3 regions of the Chryseobacterium paludis genome follow, and region 3 is predicted to be linked to each of the others. Evidence: riboswitches for the same ligand, from Rfam matches in the RefSeq annotation. Region 3 holds a riboswitch; each other region holds the start of a gene.
The links. Region 3 has a riboswitch for S-adenosylmethionine ahead of NG806_RS14350 (TonB-dependent receptor plug domain-containing protein). Riboswitches for the same ligand answer to the same signal wherever they lie in the genome.
Positions count from the first base shown of each region.

Region 1: linked by a shared signal. The riboswitch ahead of NG806_RS17445 (SusC/RagA family TonB-linked outer membrane protein) and the one ahead of NG806_RS14350 (TonB-dependent receptor plug domain-containing protein) in region 3 are both predicted to bind S-adenosylmethionine.
Region 2: linked by a shared signal. The riboswitch ahead of NG806_RS23005 (alpha/beta fold hydrolase) and the one ahead of NG806_RS14350 (TonB-dependent receptor plug domain-containing protein) in region 3 are both predicted to bind S-adenosylmethionine.

Region 1 covers NZ_CP099966.1:3,845,772-3,852,778, reverse strand. The annotation lists gene NG806_RS17450 (RagB/SusD family nutrient uptake outer membrane protein) at 100-1,590, opposite strand; gene NG806_RS17445 (SusC/RagA family TonB-linked outer membrane protein) at 1,608-4,523, opposite strand; SAM riboswitch class I at 4,607-4,703, opposite strand; gene NG806_RS17440 (type II 3-dehydroquinate dehydratase) at 4,947-5,351, shown strand; gene pckA (phosphoenolpyruvate carboxykinase (ATP)) at 5,428-7,007, opposite strand, start outside.
Region 2 covers NZ_CP099966.1:3,995,751-4,002,757, reverse strand. The annotation lists gene NG806_RS18190 (homocysteine S-methyltransferase family protein) at 1-606, opposite strand, end outside; gene NG806_RS18185 (O-succinylhomoserine sulfhydrylase) at 643-1,803, opposite strand; gene NG806_RS23010 (ACT domain-containing protein) at 1,921-3,459, opposite strand; gene NG806_RS23005 (alpha/beta fold hydrolase) at 3,487-4,461, opposite strand; SAM riboswitch class I at 4,526-4,635, opposite strand; gene NG806_RS18175 (MGH1-like glycoside hydrolase domain-containing protein) at 4,821-7,007, shown strand, end outside.
Region 3 covers NZ_CP099966.1:3,179,760-3,186,766, reverse strand. The annotation lists gene thiH (2-iminoacetate synthase ThiH) at 1-602, shown strand, start outside; gene NG806_RS14360 (HesA/MoeB/ThiF family protein) at 614-1,324, shown strand; gene NG806_RS14355 (TonB-dependent receptor domain-containing protein) at 1,484-3,706, opposite strand; SAM-I-IV-variant riboswitch at 3,907-4,006, shown strand; gene NG806_RS14350 (TonB-dependent receptor plug domain-containing protein) at 4,309-7,007, shown strand, end outside.

The sequences.
Region 1 (7,007 bases), 670 kb from region 3:
ATATAAAGCAAGTAAAAGAAAATATCGAATTTTCAAGTAAATAAACCCACTTGCAAATACAAGGGGTTTATTTATATCATTTTTCATCAAAAATAATCACTACAAATTTGGATTATTCTCCAGTTCCTTCTGCGGAATCGTAAACAAGTAATATCTACTGTTGGGAGCAAATACAGATTGATCAGGGAAAGCAAATATAGAGTGTCCTCTCCCATTCACTGTTTTCACTGTACCATCCGGAGTTGTTATCTGCACTTTAATCGGTTGTCCACTCGCATCAGTGTATGGTTTTCTTGCTACCGTACCTTGAGTTCTGATAATATCAGACAAAGAGAACCCTTCCCCAAATAATTCTTTTCTTCTTTCAATCAGGACTTCTTTAATCACATCATTCTGTGCTAAAGGTCCAGTATACACATTGGCATGTCGGGCAGATTTTAATTGGTTTAAAATAGTCACCGCATTGGTCACATTTCCATTTCTGGCTTCTGCTTCTGCTTCAATTAAATACATCTCAGCAGCTCTCATGAAGACAATGTCTGCAATAAGATTGGCTTTAAATTTAAATTTAGCATATCTTAAAAGTCCTTCCCTTCCCGGAAGTCCATCCCATTGGAACAACTGATATCTGATGTCATTGGTATCAAACAGATCTTTAAAATAAGGATCGGCCATGAAACTGTAATAATAACTTCCTGAAGAAGAAACATCCAGATAATGAAAGGCATAACTTTCACCTGATTGTTCCTGCGTCTGGCCATGTCCCCAAATCCACTCCGCATTGGTAATATCATTAAATCCATCTTTATATTTTTCAGCGGCCATTAATGGAAATCCTGCTTTTGCTATTTGTGCAGCAGTAACCGCTTTAGCCCATTCTCCAGTATTCAGATAAGTTCTTGCCAACAGTCCGTTTACAACAGACCTGTCAATTTTATCCTTATTATTTCTGGTATAATTCTGCAACAAATTACTGGCTTCTGAAAGGTCATTTTTAATTAAAGTATAGATTTCCTCAAGGGTGGCTCTTTTCTTTCCTACCGAATTCGTTGTAGTAGGTTCAGTATAAATAGGCGCTACCAAAGCATTTTTATCTTTTAAATAACTGAACTGATAAAAACTAGCTAAATTCAAATAACAAAAAGCACGTAAAGCTTTTGCCTGCCCCTTAACCTGATCTTTTTTGGACTGACTCCCTTCTACTCCATCAATTCTTGCTATCACATTATTCATATTATTGATCGTGGAATATAACATACTCCAGATAAATTGCGAGCGACTTCCAGTATTGTTTACCAGATCGGTAAATGCATACGGGGATGCAAATCCATATTTATTTGTGAGAACCGCAACATCACTTCCCATAGCATCACTTGTTCTCAGCACAGTGGAATAACCAATATTAGCATAGGTAGTTCCATCATCATTAAATTTTGCCCAAGCTCCATTAATAACCGTTTCTGCACTTTCAGCAGTTTTAAAAACTTCTGCTTCATTTGCCTGGTTAGTAGGTGCTGTTTCCAGATCATTTGCACAACTGGAAAAAGACAGCGCTGCAATTATAAAGGCTATATATTTTATTTTTTTCATTGCTTTAATTTTAATTTTTAAAGGGTTGCCTGAAGGCCAAAAGTTATTGTTCTCATTGCAGGGTACCTATAATAGGTCGTTCCATCGAGCGTCTGCTCCGGATCCATTCCTTTATGCTTATAAAAAGTAAGTAGATTTTCAGCCTGAAGATAAATTCTAAATTTCTTTAAACCTAACTTCCCAAAATAGTCTGAAGGCAGTGTGTATCCAATGCTTACATTTTTCACTCTGGCATAGGTACCCGAATACAGGAACCTTGAAGATGCAGATGTCCAGTTGTTTGTTTTCGTACTTAAAGCCGGTACATCAGTATTTGGATTTTCCGGCGTCCACCTGTTGATCATTTCAGCACTCCAGGCTCTTCCTGCACTGCTTCCATTAGACATTAGCATCGTGTAATCCGTATCAAGGATCTTACCTCCAACACTGAATGTTACCAATCCTGAAAAATCAAAGTTTTTATAGGTTATGCTTGTGGTCAATCCACCGGAAAACTTAGGTAAAGAAGACCCTTGTAAGGTTTTTGTAGCTTTTGCATACTCTGAAGTTGTCCCTTCCACTGTATTTCCATTCGCATCCTGGTAGATGTATTTCCATAAAGGAGACCCATTGCCTGGATCAACACCCACCCATTCAGGAATAAAGAAATCATAGACTGAACCTCCAACCTGTAATAATTTGGTTCCTGTAACAATAGATCCTTTTGGAAGTTTTGTGATTTTATTTTTCAGAGTGGTTAAATTAAGATCAACGTCCCACTGGAAATCATCTGTTTTAACAGGTGTAGTAAATAATGAGAATTCAAACCCTGTATTTTTCAATTCACCAATATTGGCAGAATACCCGGTAAAACCAAGAGAAGGAGCTAATGGTCTGTCAAATAAAAGATCCTTACTCTGGCGTTGGAAATATTCTACATTCCCTTTAACTCTATTGTTAAGTATTGCAAACTCTAATCCTACATTTAAATTGAGATTTGTCTCCCATTTTAAATTCGGAGTTGGAAGTCTGCTTGCTACAGTTCCTCCTTCACCAAGATTATTGTAAAATGCATATAAACTCTGATAAGCGTAATATGTACTTAATTTATCATTTCCCTGACCTCCGTAACTTGCACGAAGAGTAAGCTGATTAAAGAAATTCAAATTCTTAATAAAATTTTCATTTGAGGCTTTCCATGAACCTCCCACAGACCAGAAAGTCCCCCATCTATTTTCAGGTGAAAATCTTGAAGAACCATCCGCTCTTACAGACCCTGAAATAAAGTAAGTGTTTTTAAAATCATATTCTGCTTTACCTAAAAAACTCAATAGACCTAATTTATCACTATTCCCACTGAATCCTCCCAACAGGGCAGCTGCATCCGGCTCATAATAATAAGGCAGAGAAAACTGACTTCTGTTTCCAGATATTGTTTGATATTCATAATGATAAAATTCCTGCCCTGCCAGAATATTGAAATGGTGCTGGTTGAATTTTTTATCATAGGTCAAAATATTACTGGTTGTATAAGATAGGGTTCTCGAATTTGTTTTCGTTACAGAACCACCTATTTCACTCCCCTCGCCCAACAATGGATTAGAATAATAATGTCCATTATAATTGACCAGGTCAACTGAGAAGCTTGATTTAAATTTTAACTCTGGTAAAAAAGTAAAGTCTAAAAATCCTTTTCCTGAAAAGTTATCTTCTCTGTTTTCGTTTTTATCTAAAGGTAAAGTTGCAGCAGCATTTTGATTCTGTAAAGCACTTGTTGGTCTGTATTTTCCAAAGTCATAGATATTGTTTCCATTGGCATCCAGTCTGTAACTTCCATCCGGATTTCTTTCATAATATGGATAAAAAGAAGGAATTACTCTTGCTGCATTAATGATATTATCTGTTCTTGAATCTGAAGAAGGTGGAGCCTCCTGAAGACTATTGGTATAACTTAAATTAGCACCAATAGTTAACCATTTTTTGACTTCATTATTAATTTTTAATCTGGTGCTGTATTTTTTAAAACCAGAACCAATGGCAATTCCTTTATCATCCAAATACCCTAATGAAAAAAAGTAATTCCCTTTCTCATTTCCACCGCTGAAATCAAGATCGACTTGATTTCTTGAAGCTACTCTCTGAAGAATATCCCGCCAGTCATCATTCCATAAAGCCTTAGCTCCAGGTAAAAGCTTTCCATCGGTTCCTACTGGCTGAGCATAATTTGGTCCATAAGGATTAATTCCCAATTCGTTCACCAAATTGTTTGTAGCCATCTGTGCTGCCTGTTGTGAAGATATCTGAGTTGATTGATATCCATTCCTCAAAGCTTCCCAATACAATTGAAAATACTGATCTGTATTTACCTGCTCATAATCTTTTACTGCTCTGCTGGAAAAACCCTGGCTCATATTAAAGTTGATTCGAGGCTCGCCTTTTTTTCCGGATTTTGTTGTTACTATTATAACACCATTTGCCCCTCGTGATCCATATAAAGAACTCGCTGTAGCATCTTTCAAAACACTGATAGACTCAATATCATTTGGACTGATAGAATTAATGTTTCCATCAAAAGGAATTCCATCTACAACAAATAAAGGATTGCTCGAAGCACTGATAGATCCGATCCCTCTGATACGTATCGTTGCTGTGGCTCCAGGTTGTCCGGAGGAACTTACTGCCTGCAGTCCTGCCACTTGCCCTTCCAGTGCCTTGGTAATATTAGTAACTGGTCTGTTATTAATCTTTTCACTTGAGATTGTTGCTACAGAACCTGTATAACTTGTTTTTTTTGCTTTACCGTAAGCAACTACGACAACTTCATCAATATCTTTTTCCCGAAGTGTATCTTTTTTAGGCTTTGTTTCCTGACCATTCACACTCATAATTCCTAAGAAAAACAAAGCACTTGGTGGAATCCAAATTTTAGCCTTAAATAAATTTTTACTAACCATAATCAATTTTATTTATGAAATATTAAAAAATAACCCTTTGCGGAAAAGACAGCAAAGGGCATCAATAAATTTGATTAACCTAATGCTTATTTTCCCTTAAAAGGCTGAATGTAACACCTTGCATTATGCAGGTTGTTAAGATTTCACAGGGTCAGTTCCCTCCATCTTTCTTTATAAGCCGATCGAAATATGGTTGCAAATCTAAAAACAATTAGTCTATAAAACAAGTAGACTATTAAATTTTTTATTAAAATTTCTCAAAAATTAACTAAATTTTTACATAAACTGCCTATCAATAGACCTTTAGAAAAAATGTTAATTTTTCAAACATGAGAAATATCATTAAAAATAATGTAATCCACCTAATTGAAATAAAAGACAGAAATATAAATGCTAATCAAAAAAACTTTTTAATTTTATAGTATGAAAATTTTAATTGTAAACGGTCCAAATCTTAATTTGCTAGGAACGAGAGAACCGGAAATTTACGGAACAATTTCAATGGCGGAATATTTAGATAAATTACGATCGGAATTTCCTACCCAAGAGCTGAATTATTATCAATCTAACATTGAAGGTGAACTGATCAACAGACTTCAGGAAGATAATTTTGATGCTTTAGTAATAAATCCGGGAGCTTTTACCCACTATTCTTATGCTATAGCTGATTGTTTAAAAAACATTCAAAAGCCTAAAATTGAAGTCCATATCAGCAACATTTATAAAAGAGAAGAGTTTCGTCAGAAGTCTGTGACTGCTGCATATACTGATGCAGTATTATCAGGCTTTGGCTTACAAGGTTACAGATTAGCGCTGTTGAGCTTTTAATTTTTGGTCACAAAAGAAAAAAATAAAAAAGCCTCATCAATGATGAGGCTTTAATTTTATATTAAGATGGTTTGTCTTAAATTGTTTGTTCCTGTAATTGCGGACCTGAAGCAATAAGCTTTTTCCCCTCTTCAGTATTACAATACTGTTCGAAGTTTTTAATGTATCTTGAAGCTAGATCTTTTGCTTTTTCTTCCCATTCAGTTGCATCATTATATGTATTTCTAGGATCTAGAATACCTTCCGTAACATTTGGTAAAGAAGTAGGAATCTCTAAATTCATAATTGGAATTCTCGTCTTAGGAGCATTTTCGATAGACCCATCAATGATCGCATCAATAATGGCTCTTGTATCTTTTAAAGAAATTCTTTTACCAGTACCATTCCAACCTGTATTTACCAAATAAGCTTTTGCACCGTGTTCTTTCATTTTACCAATCAGTGTTTTAGAATACATTGTTGGGTGTAATGTTAAGAATGCCTCACCAAATGCAGGTGAGAACGATGGTTCTGGAGAAGTAATTCCTCTTTCAGTTCCAGCTAATTTAGAAGTGTATCCACACAGGAAGTGATACTGAGCTTGGTTTTCATCCAATATAGAAACCGGAGGTAATACTCCGAACGCATCAGCAGAAAGATAAACTATCTTTTTTGCATGTCCGGCCTTAGAAGGCAAAACAATCTTGTTGATATGATAAATCGGGTAAGAAACTCTTGTATTTTCCGTGATTGAACCATCTGTATAATCAGAAACCCCATTATGAACAACAACATTTTCTAAAAGTGCATCTCTCTTAATCGCTCTGAAAATATCCGGTTCTTTTTCTTCTGATAAATCAATTACTTTAGCATAGCAACCACCTTCGTAATTGAATACTCCATTATTATCCCAACCGTGTTCGTCATCACCAATCAGATATCTTTTAGGATCTGCAGATAAAGTCGTTTTTCCTGTTCCGGAAAGACCAAAGAATAAGGCAACATCTCCTTCTTCACCTACATTTGCAGAACAGTGCATTGATGCCATACCTTTCAAAGGAAGATAATAATTCATCATAGCAAACATTCCTTTTTTCATTTCTCCTCCATACCATGTTCCACCAATGATCTGAAGTTTTTCAGTAAGGTTGAACATTACAAAGTTCTCAGAATTTAATCCCTGAGCCTCCCAGTTTGGATTAGTTGTTTTAGACCCATTCACTACAGTGAAATCCGGCTCTCCAAAGTTTTCCAGCTCAAAATGAGATGGACGGATGAACATATTAGTAACGAAATGCGCCTGCCATGCAACTTCTACAATGAATCTTACTTTAAGTCTTGTATCAGCATTTGTTCCACAAAAAGCATCTACAACATAAATTTTCTTAGAAGAAGAAAGTTGGTTTAGCACTAATTCTTTACAAGACTGAAAGATTTCTGCTGTTGTAGGTAAATTCACTTTACCATCCCAGAAAATTGTGTCTCTTGTAACATCATCCTGAACAATATATCTGTCTTTAGGAGAACGGCCTGTAAAAATTCCCGTTTTTACTGATACTGCACCAGATTCCGTAAGTTCAGCTCTTTCAAAACCCTGATTTTCGGGAGAAACTTCTGCTTGAAATAATTCCTCATAAGAAGGATTATATATTACTTCATAGTCTCCTTTAATCCCTA
Region 2 (7,007 bases), 820 kb from region 3:
TCGTTCGTCCTGGATTTCATCAATCGCAAATAAAGCCGCCTTTGCATTGAGTGTATCGAAAATAGTTTCCACCAATAAAATATCAGATCCACCATCTAATAGAGCCTCAGATTGTTGCTTATAGGCAATTCTCAACTCATCAAATGTAATGGCTCGGTATCCGGGATCATTAACATCGGGGCTTAAGCTAGCCGTTCTGTTGGTTGGTCCAATTGATCCTGCAACAAATCTGGGTTTATCAGGATTAATTGCTGTGAATTCATCACACGCTCTTCTTGCAATCTTTGCGGACTCATAATTTAGTTCATATACCAAATCTTCCATATGATAATCTGCCATTGCAATCGTCGTTCCTGAAAATGTATTGGTTTCGATGATATCTGCTCCGGCCTCCAGGTATTTTTTATGAACCTCTTCTATAGCATATGGCTGTGTAAGAGAAAGTAGATCATTATTTCCTTTTACTAAATGCGGATAATCTTTGAATCGTTCGCCACGATAATCCTCTTCTTCAAACTTATATCGTTGAAGCATTGTCCCCATAGCTCCATCAAGAATTAAAATTCTTTGTGAAAGCGCTTTATATAATTGTTCTGAGTTTCTCATTTGTAAATTTTGGTTAAAACCTATTATTCTATTGAATTAATCTAAGGCCTGTTGTAGATCCGCAATCACATCTTCTACATTTTCCAACCCTACTGAACAACGAACGAGACCTGCTGTAATTCCGACTTCATTTCTCTCTTCATCCGTTAACTTCGAATGAGTCGTAGAGGCCGGATGCGTAACAATTGTTCTTGTATCTCCAAGGTTTGCGGAAAGTGAACACATTTTTATTTTATCTAAAAACTTTCTACCACCCTCTATTCCTCCTTTTATTTCAAAAGCAACAATATTACCTCCTAACTTCATTTGTTTTTTTGCCACTTCATAACTCGGATGAGAAGGTAAAAACGGGTATTTCACCAATTCCACATTTGGATGGTTTTCCAAAAACTCAGCAACTTTCAGAGCATTTTCACAATGCTTTTCTACTCGGATCGCCAATGTTTCCAAACTTTTAGATAAAACCCACGCATTAAAAGGAGACATTGCAGGTCCTGTATTTCTTGCAAAAAGATAGATCTCTCTTATCAGGTCTTCTCTTCCTACTGCTACTCCTCCTAAAACACGTCCCTGTCCATCAATTAATTTTGTCGCCGAATGAACGACAACATCAGCACCATACTTGATAGGTTGCTGAAGGTAAGGTGTTGCAAAACAATTATCTACAATAAAGATAAGATTATGTTTTTTAGCAATCTTTCCAAAAAAATCTAAATCTAAAATTTCAATGGCTGGATTTGTTGGAGTCTCCAGATATAAAATCTTTGTATTAGGCTTAATTAATTTTTCAACATCTTCTGCATCTTCTGCTTTGAAATAGGTTGTTTCAATATTCCATTTCGGAAAATACTTTGTAAATAAAGTATGTGTAGATCCGAAAACAGATTGACAACTTACGATATGATCTCCCGCATCCAACAATGTTGCAAAAGTCGAATAAATGGCCGCCATACCTGTTGCAAAAGCATATCCCGCTTCTGCACCTTCCATTTTTACTATCTTATCTGTGAATTCCGTAACGTTCGGATTGGAGAATCTGCTGTATAAGTTTTTTGGTTTTTCTTCTGCAAAACTCGCTCTCATATCTTCAGCATCCTGAAAAATAAAACTTGATGTAAGATATAAAGGCGTCGAATGTTCATCAAACTGAGTTCTTTCTGTCTGAGTTCTTATTGCAAATGTTTCAAAATTTTCCATATAGTTTTAATTCTAATAATGTAACAATATATCAATGTAACAGTTTACCAATGAAGCAATTCTTCTTTTCCGGGTAGCTATTGGTACATTGTTATACTGCTACATTCGTACATTAATTTATTTAGTTTCGCTTACTCTTAAAATATCTCCGAAAACCCCTCTTGCAGTTACTTGCGCTCCTGCTCCTGCACCCATAATCACAATCGGATTCTCACCATAACTTTCCGTGTAGATCTCAAAAATGGAATCTGAACCTTTTAGCTGGCCTAAAGCCGAGGTAGCAGGAACAGAAATCAATTTCACATCAAGCTGCCCCTTTTCCTTTTGTAAATCACCATGTAAGTCACCTACGTAACGTAATACATGATCCGAAGCCTGACCATCTTTGATATTCTGATATTCAGTATCCAATTCTTCCAGTCTGGAGATGAATTCGTTTTTCCCGATCGAGAGAAGGTCTTGAGGGATTAGGTTCTGAATATTTATATCACTGAATTCATTAATAAGATCAAGTTCTCTGGCTAAAATCAAAAGTTTTCTTGCTACATCATTTCCAGAAAGATCTTCACGAGGATCTGGTTCAGTAAAACCTTTTTCCATTGCCTCCCCTATAACTGTTGAAAACTTATCATTTCTAATAGAGAAATTATTGAAAATATAACTTAAAGAACCGGAGAATACCCCTTTTATTCTTGTAATATTTTCCCCTGAAAGGTGTAATAATTTTATCGTATCAATCAAAGGTAAACCAGCTCCTACATTAGTTTCATAAAGATAACGTCTGTTGTTTTTATTCAACGTATATCTTAGTTTACGATATTCTTCAATAGGTAGTGTATTGAATATTTTATTCGAAGAAACCAGATCAAATCCATTTTCTGCCAAGGCATGATAGTTTTTAACAAAGTCCTTACTTGCCGTATTATCAACTACTATTAAATTTTCCAATTGATTTTCTCTTGAAAAATTAATTAGCTCATCAACATTTGAAGGGCTTTCCGCTATTAAAACCTCATCATTCCAGTTACTGTCGAAACCTTTTTTATTGAATGCTATTTTCCTTGAGTTCGCAACTGCTACTACTTTAAGGTCAATTTTTTTTCGTCTTTTGATTTCTTCTGAAGATTGTAAAACCTGATCAATCAGAGTTTTTCCAACATTTCCATGTCCTATTATTGCCAGATGAACTGTTTTAGGTTTTTTTGATATTTCAGATTCGATGATATTTTTAGTTTTTTCGTCTTGTGAAGAGGTTACTACGATATTTACTCTTTTTTCGCTTGCTATTTGATTGAGAAGTAATGGGAATACATTATTTCTAGCCAACTCTGCAAGTACTTTATTAAGGTCTTCAGCTACAAAACCTAAGACAGAAACATTGTTAATACTGTAGATCTGAGAAACTTTCCCGGATTTTCTTTCTGATTCAAATTCATCAATGAGACAATTTACAGCCTTTTCAGAATCATCTTCGTGAACCAGAATTGATAATCCGTTTTCAATAGCCTGTTGTGAAATTACTCCAACACTAATCCGTGCTAAAGTAAGTGCTTTAAAAATTCTTCCATCAATACCGATTTCTCCCAGGAAATCTTCACCCTCAAATTTGATAATTGATCTATTTTTTAAAAATTTTATTTCGTTAGCATTTTTCATCTGTTCATTCTTTATTGTTTAGTGTTGCTACAGGAAATTTTGTGTTCGCTTAATTTCAGTCTGTAACAAGATGTTTTTAATGATATTATTTAATTGTTTATATTCCATTAGGAAGGCATCGTGCCCATGTATTGAGGTGATCTCGTGATAAGAAACATTCTCTTTTTTGCCTGTCAGTTTTTCAAAACACATCCGGATTTCTGAAGCAGGAAAGAATAGATCTGTATCAACGGAGATCAAGTCCATTCGTGCCTGAATTTTCTCCAACCTATTTTCTTCAGCGTTGATGTTCATAAGTAAATGATTCATTAGCTTGTAAGATTTCAAACTAAATCTTTCATTAAGAGCCTTTCCATGATAAACAAGCCAATCTTCTGATTCAAGCTTTTGTTTTTCTGTATTGTATTTATTTTGAAATCTGTCGTTTAAAGATTGTGGAGTCCTGTAACACAACATCGCATGAATTCTGGCTTTTTGTAATGGTTCATCATTTCCGTTCAATAAAAACTTCTGAACCAAACACTGAGCATGAAGCCAATCGTGTGTTTTAAAATCACAGGCAATAGGAATGAATATTTCAGCCAGTTGTGGATTTTTCACCAACATTTCCCAGCCTATTCCGCCTCCAAGAGAGCCTCCAATGATGGCGTACAAATTTTTAATATTTAAAAACTCAAGACCCTTTAAAAATATATTTGCAATATCTGAAGGTGTAAAGTCCTCATACTCATCAATTAAAAAATGATCATAACCGTTTCCTGGAATATTAAAACACAGAACGGTATAAGAATTAATATCAATAACTTCTCCTTCTCCCACTAACTGCTTCCACCAACCATTTTTCCCTGAAACATTTGAGTTTCCTGTTAAAGCGTGGTTAATTAAAATAATGGGTGCAGTAAACAATTCTTTCCCGAAGAGCTGATAACTCAACGGGATATGGTATTCCTTTCCGGAATAGGTTTGATACGAAAGATTAATATGTTTTAGTTCTGTTTTCAATTCTATTATATATTACTTATAACACAATTGAAAATGCCACGAGAAATGGCTGAAGAACTTCAGTAAGTTATCTGTCCAAAATAAATATTTGGTAGAACGTAGCACCTTCTTCGCTTGCACAAAGGGTTGCTAAGGTTTCATAGGGTCTAATCCCTCAACCTTTCTTGATAACATTTTCAATATTTGAATGATCGAGCTGCAAAGATAGTTCATTTTATTTTAAATTTTTACAAAAAAATATTTTTTTCTCAAAAACCCTCTAATTATAAGAGTTACAAGGATATGTTAAGAATTATTCAGATAGAAAAAATTGGAATTATTTTTCAAAAAAATTAACTTCGTAGTGAAAATGATGATTTATGACCGCAGAAAAACAAAGATTACAAGATATCAACTGGAAAAGTTGGGGCCCTTATGTAAGCAATAGACAATGGGGTAATGTTCGTGAAGATTATAGCCCTAATGGCAATGCCTGGAACTTTACAAACCACGACAAAGCTGAAAGTTATTCTTATCGATGGGGGGAAGAAGGAATTGCAGGAATATCCGACACCAAACAGCTTTTTTGCTTTGCTCTTTCGTTCTGGAACAAGAAAGATAAAATGGTAAAAGAACGTTTTTTTGGATTGAGCAACCCTCAGGGAAATCATGGGGAAGATATCAAAGAAATCTTTTACTACCTGGACAACACTCCTACACATAGCTATATGAAGATGGTATACAAGTATCCCATCAATGAATTTCCTTATGACCATCTGGTTTCTGAAAATGGAAAACGCAGCAAAAAAGAGGCTGAATATGAAATTATTGATACAGGAATTTTTGATAATAATGAATATTTTGACATTTTTATTGAATATTGCAAGGCAGAAACCAATGACATTCTGGTACGGGTTTCTATCCATAACAGAAGCCAACAGGATGCACCTATAATCGTAGCTCCAACCGCATGGTTCAGAAATAACTGGAAATGGGGTTACAATACTTATAAAGGCATGTTGAATGCTTCAAATGAAGGCTGTATTGATATCAATCACGACAGTGTTTCTATTAAAAAGTTTTATTCAAGAAATACAAATGCAAGAAGTGCCTTTTGTGATAATGAAACAAATACACGGAAATTATATGGAGTCCCATTTATTGAAAACACCTATTTCAAAGATGGAATAAATGATTATATCATTCATAAAAGTAATAGTATCAATCCTGAAAAAAGAGGATCAAAAGCTTCTTTTATCATCGATGAAATAATTGGCGGTGGCCAGTCAAAAACTTTTGATTTCAGATTATCACCCGAAGATACGGATGAGCCTTTTTACCAGTTTGAAGAAATCTTCAATACCCGAATTGCCGAAGCAAATGAATTTTATAATGAAGTTCAGCACGATGTAACCAATGAGGATGAAAGAAATGTTCAAAGGCAGGCTTTCGCAGGATTACTTTGGAACAAACAGTTTTACCACTACAACGTTGGAAAATGGCTAAAAGGAGACCCCAATTTTGATGCACCACGGGATTTCTATAACTACGTAAGAAATACAGAGTGGAATCATATGCATAATAAGGATATAATTTCCATGCCTGATAAATGGGAATACCCTTGGTATGCAACCTGGGATCTGGCCTTCCATTGCGTTCCTTATGCATTGATCGACGCACAATTTGCAAAAAACCAACTTCTTCTATTAACAAAGGAATGGTATATGCACCCCAACGGGCAGCTTCCTGCTTATGAATGGAACCTCAGTGATGTAAATCCACCTGTTCACGCATGGTCTTGTTTCAGGGTTTTTAAAATTGATGAAAAAACAAATGGCAAACCAGACTTGTTGTTCCTTGAAAAAGTTTTCCAGAAATTACTTCTGAATTTTACATGGTGGGTGAACCGTAAGGATAAAAATGGTAAGAATATTTTTGGTGGCGGTTTCTTGGGACTCGATAATATTGGTGCATTCGACCGAAATATGGAACTCAAAGATGGCGAACATCTGGAACAGGCAGACGGTACGAGCTGGATGGCAATGTATGCCTTGAATATGATGAGAATAGCTATGGAGCTGGCTCAATATTACCAGGTATATGAGGATATGGCCATTAAATTCTTTGAACATTATCTTTATATTGCAGAAGCTATGGAAAATATGGGTGATGGCAAGGAAGGATTATGGAATGAAGAGGATGGATTTTTCTATGATGTACTCCAATTAGGTGATGGTGAAAGTGTAACCCTTCGCTTGAGAAGTATTGTTGGGCTTATTCCACTATTCGCTGTAGAGATCATCGATCACGGGTTACTGGAAAAAATGCCTAACTTTAAAATAAGAATGGAATGGGTTCTTAAAAACAAACCAGAACTTACAAAATTAGTTTCTCATTGGGATGAAGAAGGCCACGGAAGAAAGCACTTAATGAGCATTTTACGCAAAAACAGATTATCAAAAGTTCTTACCAGAATGCTCGATGAAAAAGAGTTTTTAAGTTCCTATGGAATCAGGGCGATGTCAAAAGTATATGAAGAAAATCCTTTTATATTCTCCGTTCATGGT
Region 3 (7,007 bases):
AAGGGGTTCATTCTGTCTTGGTATATCAGGAAACTTATCATCAGGAAGTTTATAAACAATACCATCCCAAAGGAAAAAAATCTAATTTTCATTTTCGTTTGGATACCCCTGACAGAATTGGAAGAGCTGGAATTCATAAGATGGGCTTAGGAGTTTTACTTGGATTGGAAGACTGGCGGGTAGATAGTTTGTTTAATGCAATGCACATTGACTATCTGCAAAAACAATATTGGAAAAGTAAACTCTCAGTGTCTTTTCCAAGACTAAGACCCGCAGAAGGAATCATAGAACCCAATTTTATCATGGAGGATAAAGATCTGTTACAGCTTATCTGTGCATATAGGATTTGGAATGAAGATATTGAAATATCTATTTCTACCAGGGAGAATGAGAGTTTTAGAAATCATATTGTCTCATTAGGTGCTACAGCAATGAGTGCCGGTTCAAAAACAAATCCAGGTGGTTATGCGGTCGATAAACAGTCTCTGGAACAATTTGAAACCAGTGATGAAAGAAGTATGCACGTGATTAAGAATATGATTAAAGGAGCGGGATATGATCCGGTAATGAAAGATTGGGACTCCGTATACAGTGGTTTTTAAAAAAGATGATCATGAATAGTGAAGAGATGTTTTCAAGATATAGCCGGCAAATATTTATTAATGAAATAGGTGTTGCAGGCCAGCGAAAAATAATCAATGCAAAAGTACTTGTTGTTGGTGCTGGAGGACTTGGAAGTCCGGTTATTCAGTATTTGGCTGCTGCAGGGGTTGGAACATTGGGAATCGCAGATTTTGATGTCGTAGAATTACATAATCTAAACCGACAGATTATTTATAGTGAAAACAGTGTAGGAACGTCAAAGGTAAAAAGCGCAGTCGAGTTTGTTGAGAGTCTCAATCATCATGTAAATGTCATTCCTATTGAAGAGAAAATAGATCAATCCAATATTGAAAAAATAATTTCTGAATATGATCTTGTAGTAGATGGATCAGATAACTTTGCCACTCGATATTTAATTAATGATACCTGTGTAACATTAGAAAAATCTTTGGTATATGGAAGTATACTTGGGTTTTCTGGCCAGGTTGCAATATTTAATTATAAAGAGAGCAAAAATTTAAGAGATCTTTTTCCTGAACCTCCTTTTGATGAAGACCTTAATGATTGTGACAGCCTTGGTGTCCTGGGTTCATTACCCGGAATTGTGGGAAGTATGATGGCGCATCTGACTTTAAAAATAATAACAGATTTACCTTTAAATCTAAATCAACTAACTCTTATCGATACTTTAGAATGGCGATTTCAAACCATTAATTTTTAAATTATATTGTTTTAAATAAGAGAGGCAGTAAGAATATTCTTACTGCCTCCTTTTTTATTTTAATACTTAGTATAGATTTCTCCTTTGTTGAAATGACAGACAACATTGAGCACGAGTGTACAAATTAACAAATCAACGATTTTGCAATTTCACGAAGTTTTATTTATTGTCCTGTTGCATTACTCCGCCGTTGTCCTCTTTTTTAGTACTGTTTAAGATATTAGGGTCTTCCTTAGCTAATTTATTCTTAGTTGGAATTTTATAATTAATAGAGATCCCGAAGTTTCTTGTATCATATTTCGTTCTTAGCGTAACAGCTTCGCCATTTGGTGGATTAGAACGTACCTGCATTACCTGCCCATTGAAGATATCATTGGCAAAAACAGAGACTGTAAGGCGATTATCCAAAAACTTTTTAGTTAAGGTAATATCAACCGTGTTGCTGAATGGTTTCTCTGCAGTAAAGTAGAAATAGCCTGCTTTTGGAGTCAGATAACTATAATTAGCCGTCAGCTTTATTTGCTTAGGTAAAATTAACTGAGTCATCACATTGAAAATCCAAAATCCTCTATTGTTTAAATTATCAATTTCATGTTTTTGGTATCCGGCGTAGATATACATAAAGTTAATCTTATCAGGGTTAAAATCAAACTTCATGATCTCACTCATAGGCTTACTGAAAATCATAAATGGTACAGGAAGGCCTATATTGAAATTATGAATCCTCATACTGGAGATATTCACCTGTTCGTTGAAGAGATTCTTACCATCTTTTCTGATAATCTGAGCCACCTGATTCTTTGCTGAACTTACACTATATCCAATAAATGCATAATCAAAAGCAGAAAGCTTTACTTCATAGTTATCAAAAATTGTTGGCTGTAGATTAGGGTTACCTGTAACCTGAGTGTTTGGCCCTTGGAATGTTGTGTTGTTTGGGTTAAGCGCAGAAATACTTGGTAAGCTTATCTTCTTATTGTAGTTAGCCGAAATAGAAACCTGATTCATCAGGCTATATTGTACACTGGCGTTTGGAAACAATTTAAACTTATTAAAAGGAAGTAAGTCTTTCTGAACAACTGCCCCTTTGCTATCAATGACTCTCGTTATTCCGGAAATGTCATAGTTCTCAGCACGTGATCCTAACGTAAAATCGAATTTTTTCAATTTTGCCTGAAACTCTAAGTAAGTAGATGCTGTCTGTCTCTGGTAATCCAGATTGGTCAGACCTCTGCTTTGTGTATCGAAGTTTTGTTTTTCATATAATCCTCCAAAACTTACCTTTCCACCATCAAGAATTTTAATTGGCTGAGAATAGTCCACTTTGAAATTGGCTATTCTCATATCAGATTCATTGTTTAGCAGTACTCCGTCTGAAAACCTTGGGATAGTTTTATCAGGATTAATATAATTGATGTCTCTAAAAATATTATTCTGATCAAACTTACTGGTAGATTTAGTATATCCAAATTGAAAATCTAATTTTTGGGATTTATCGCTAAAGCGTTTCTGATAGGTAACAACAGCTTCTTGTCTTAAGTTGTTCGTGTAAGCAGCATCAAATGCATGAAAATAACCTTCTCTTATACTGTCTTTTATAGGAATGTAAGGGAGATCAGCAAAGCCATTACTATCAGTATAATTGCTGTTTTTGTTGTGATAGATATCATAGTTTAATAGCAATCTATCCTGACCAAGATCGAAGGTTAATCCTGACTTTGCAAAATAGCCACGACCAACCCTATCCGTATTACTTAGTAATAAGTCATTTTGATTCGAGTTTAGCATACTTTCACGATAATTCTGACCAAAATTCAATTGCCATCCGAAATATTTATTTCTGGCATTTAAATTTAAAGAATTAGTGGTTCTATTTCTGAATTTACCATAATTGCTAAAAGAATAGTTTCCTGAATAGGTTGCTGTTAGGTACTTATTAGCGTTTTTATTCGTAATGATATTCATGATTGCACCCCCTGAAGTTGCTGGAAATTCAGCTCCAGGTTGTGTAATGACTTCAATCCTGTCTACCGAATTAGCTGGCATTCCTTCCAGAAAAGAATTAAGTTCATTGGACGTAATATTCAAGGGACGCCCATTAAGATAGACATCAAGTATTTTTCCCTGATACATCATTCCTGCAATATCTGTTGAAACAAGCCCTGGAAGTTTTTTGATTCCTTCTAATACATTCCCGTTATTAAGCTGAGGTTGCTCAGAGAAATCGAAAATTGTTCGGTCTGCTTTCTGTTCAACGGCTTTTTTAGTTTTGGTCATTACAACCTCTTCAATTTGCTTTTCCTTTACCTGATTATTGGTCTTTTCCTGTGCATGTATAACTGTAATACCTAGAAAAGATAAAACGAGTATAATTTTTTTCATAATGTTTTTTTACTACTACTTGGTTAGACGCGTAAAAGTAAATTTTGTTACAAGATTCTTTTCTTGTATCATATGATATTTCCCTAAATGTGCCAAGAATACATTAAATTATAGACTCTAAGGACTTGGATTGATTTTGCGATTAATGTAATTTTTCCGTGAATTATTTTTTTATTTGCAAAATAGTTATATCTTTGCCCCATAATTATCAAGAATCTCATAGATGGGATAGCAACCTGCAAAACAAGCAAGGTGCTGAAATAGATAAGCCGACTCAGTTTCGGAAAAAATGTTTACTCTATTCTTCCCATCTTATAATTTTTGTTTTAAAGTATAAATCAATGTTTAAGAACACGGGAAATGACACCACAACAAATTTGACTTTTTGTCTTTTGAATACTGAAGCGAAGCTTCATTATTTCTATCAATATGCATATCATTATTCGATGTGTATGTGTTGCTGTTCTTAGCTTCCTTTAGTTTCTATTAACTAATAAAACCGTTTATCATTTCCTTTTTTAGCCTTGTACTTGCAGGGTTAGGAATTTCTATTGCTTAAAAGCTTTAAGCAGACAATCATTAATACAAAAAAGATAAAACACATGCGCAATTTTAAACACAGAAGTATCATCACTTCAGCCACCCTTATTTCGACATTTTACTACGCACAATCAGATACTATAAAATCTAAGAAAATAGACGAGGTGGTTCTACTTGGATCCAGAGGATCTGGTAGATCACTAACAGATACACCCGTTCCGGTAGATGTTATTAATATTTCAAAAATATTGAAACAAAGTCCGGTTAATAATATAAGTCAGGCCTTAAACTATATAGTCCCTTCTTTTTCTTCTACATCACATACTGTGAATGATGGAACCGATTTTGTCGATCCGGCACAACTAAGAGGGTTAGGACCGGATCAGGTTTTAGTCTTATTTAATGGAAAAAGAAGACACCAATCTTCACTGATTAACGTTACCCTTACACCTGGAAGAGGTTCTGTAGGAACAGACCTTAATGCTATTCCTGCTTTTGCATTGGATAAAATCGAAGTATTAAGAGACGGTGCTTCTGCACAATATGGTTCCGATGCGATTGCCGGAGTTGTCAATTTAGGTCTTAAAAAGAGATTAGGTTTTTCTGGTCAACTATTTTTGGGTGGATATGCTTCACCTGTTACCAATAATTTTTCGGGAGGCTTGGATGGAGAAACCATTTCCTTAGATCTTAATTATGGTTTTAAATTGGGGAAACAAGGTTTTTTTAATATTACCACATCAACGCAATATCGGGATCCTTATTCAAGAGCAGGGGTGAGAAATGGTGATATTTACAATGCCTATAATGCCATTAACTATAGAGCAGCACAAGATGGAGTGGACATTGATGGATTGTATAAAAATATTGGTAATACACCTAATAACCAACAGATTATCAATGCGATCAAGCAATATGCAACAAAAGTAAATTACTTTTCATCTGATTTACAGTCGCAAATTTCAAATGCAAATAGTATTTCAACATTACAGGGATTACTGGGTGGAGACGTTACTAATGATGAACTTGCTTACAGAGGATTAGAACGAAAAGATTTCAGTATCAGAGCTGGACAATCGAAACTGCAGTCGGCACAGGTGTACTATAATTCAGAAGTTCCTATTAATGATGACTGGAAAGTTTATTCTTTTGGTGGTTATAGCTACAGGTTAGGAAATGCGGGTGGTTTTTTCCGTTTACCAAATACGGAAAGGAATATCAATTTTATTACCCCTAACGGATATTTACCACAGATTGAAGCAACCATTAATGACTATTCTTATGCAGCTGGAATTAAAGGAAAATGGAATGGCTGGAATGTAGACCTAAGCAATACTTTTGGTAAAAACATATTCAATTTCGGAGTAGTAAATACTTTTAATTCTTCCCTGGTTAGTAACTCTCCAAGAAGTTTTGATGCCGGAGGTTTAGAGTTTTTACAGAACACACTTAATCTTGATTTCTCAAAAAAATATGATGTACTACATGGGCTAAACATAGCTTTTGGAGGAGAGTACCGTTACGAAAATTATAAAGTGAATGCGGGTAAAGAAAACTCTTATGCTTCTTATGATATTTTTGGAAATGTAGTAACAGTCAATACTCCTAAAAATGAGTTGGTAACCGATTTTTTTGGAAATACCAGACCTGCCGGTTCACAGGTATTTCCGGGTTTCAGCCCTGATAATGCAGTTTCTGGTAATAGAAATAGTGTTGCGGGATATTTGGATGTTGAACTGGAGCCAACTGATTGGTGGTTGGTAGAAGGAGCATTACGATATGAGAATTATTCAGATTTTGGATCAACATTCAATTATAAATTTGCGACCAATGTAAGATTGGTTGATAATTTCAATTGGAGAGGCGCTGTATCTACAGGTTTTAGAGCACCATCATTGGCTCAGATTTATTATAGTTCAACATCTACGTTGATTCAGCAGGGACAGACTACACAGGTGGGAACCTTTAGAAATAATTCTGAAGCGGCACAGGCTTTGGGAATTCCAAAATTGAAACAGGAAACTTCCCAATCTTATAGTACTGGGCTTACTTGGAAAGTTCCGAAACTGAATTTGGTCGTTACAGCAGATGTCTATTATATTAAAATTAAAGACAGAGTGGTATTAACTGACTTGTTTTCGCGACCGGATGGAACTTTCGCTCCGGGATCTGACCAAGCTGTTCTTCAAAATGCTTTTGATCTTGCCAGGGCGAGCGCTGCTAATTTCTTTGCTAATGCAGTTGATTCGCAAACAAAAGGACTTGATCTTACTATTTCACAGACCACGAGATTAGGTTCTGGAATTAGCCTGGAAAACTATTTTGGTTTCAATCTTAATCAGACCAAAAGGATTGGTGAGATCCATGCGTCTCCCAAGTTAGTAAGTCAAATTGATAGTTATTTTTCAGAGCCTAACAGAGTGTATTTTGAAGAAGCAGTTCCTCGTGTAAAAGCTACTCTTTCGAATGCTCTAAAATTTTCTGCCTTTAATGTTCTGGTAAGAAATTCTTTCTTTGGTAAGGTAACAGATGCTGATGTTTTGGATGCTAACTTTGATGGAGTTGTAGGTAAACAGGAACATTTTGTATTGAATAATCGCTTTGTAACCGATCTTTCTGTTGGATATGATTTTAATAAAAATGTTTCAGCAACAATAGGAAGTAATAATATATTCAATGTTATGCCTTCTAAAAATCCTCTTATCAATTCTTTAACTGCAGATAATCAGTTTGTTTATTCGAGACAGGTTTCCCAATATGG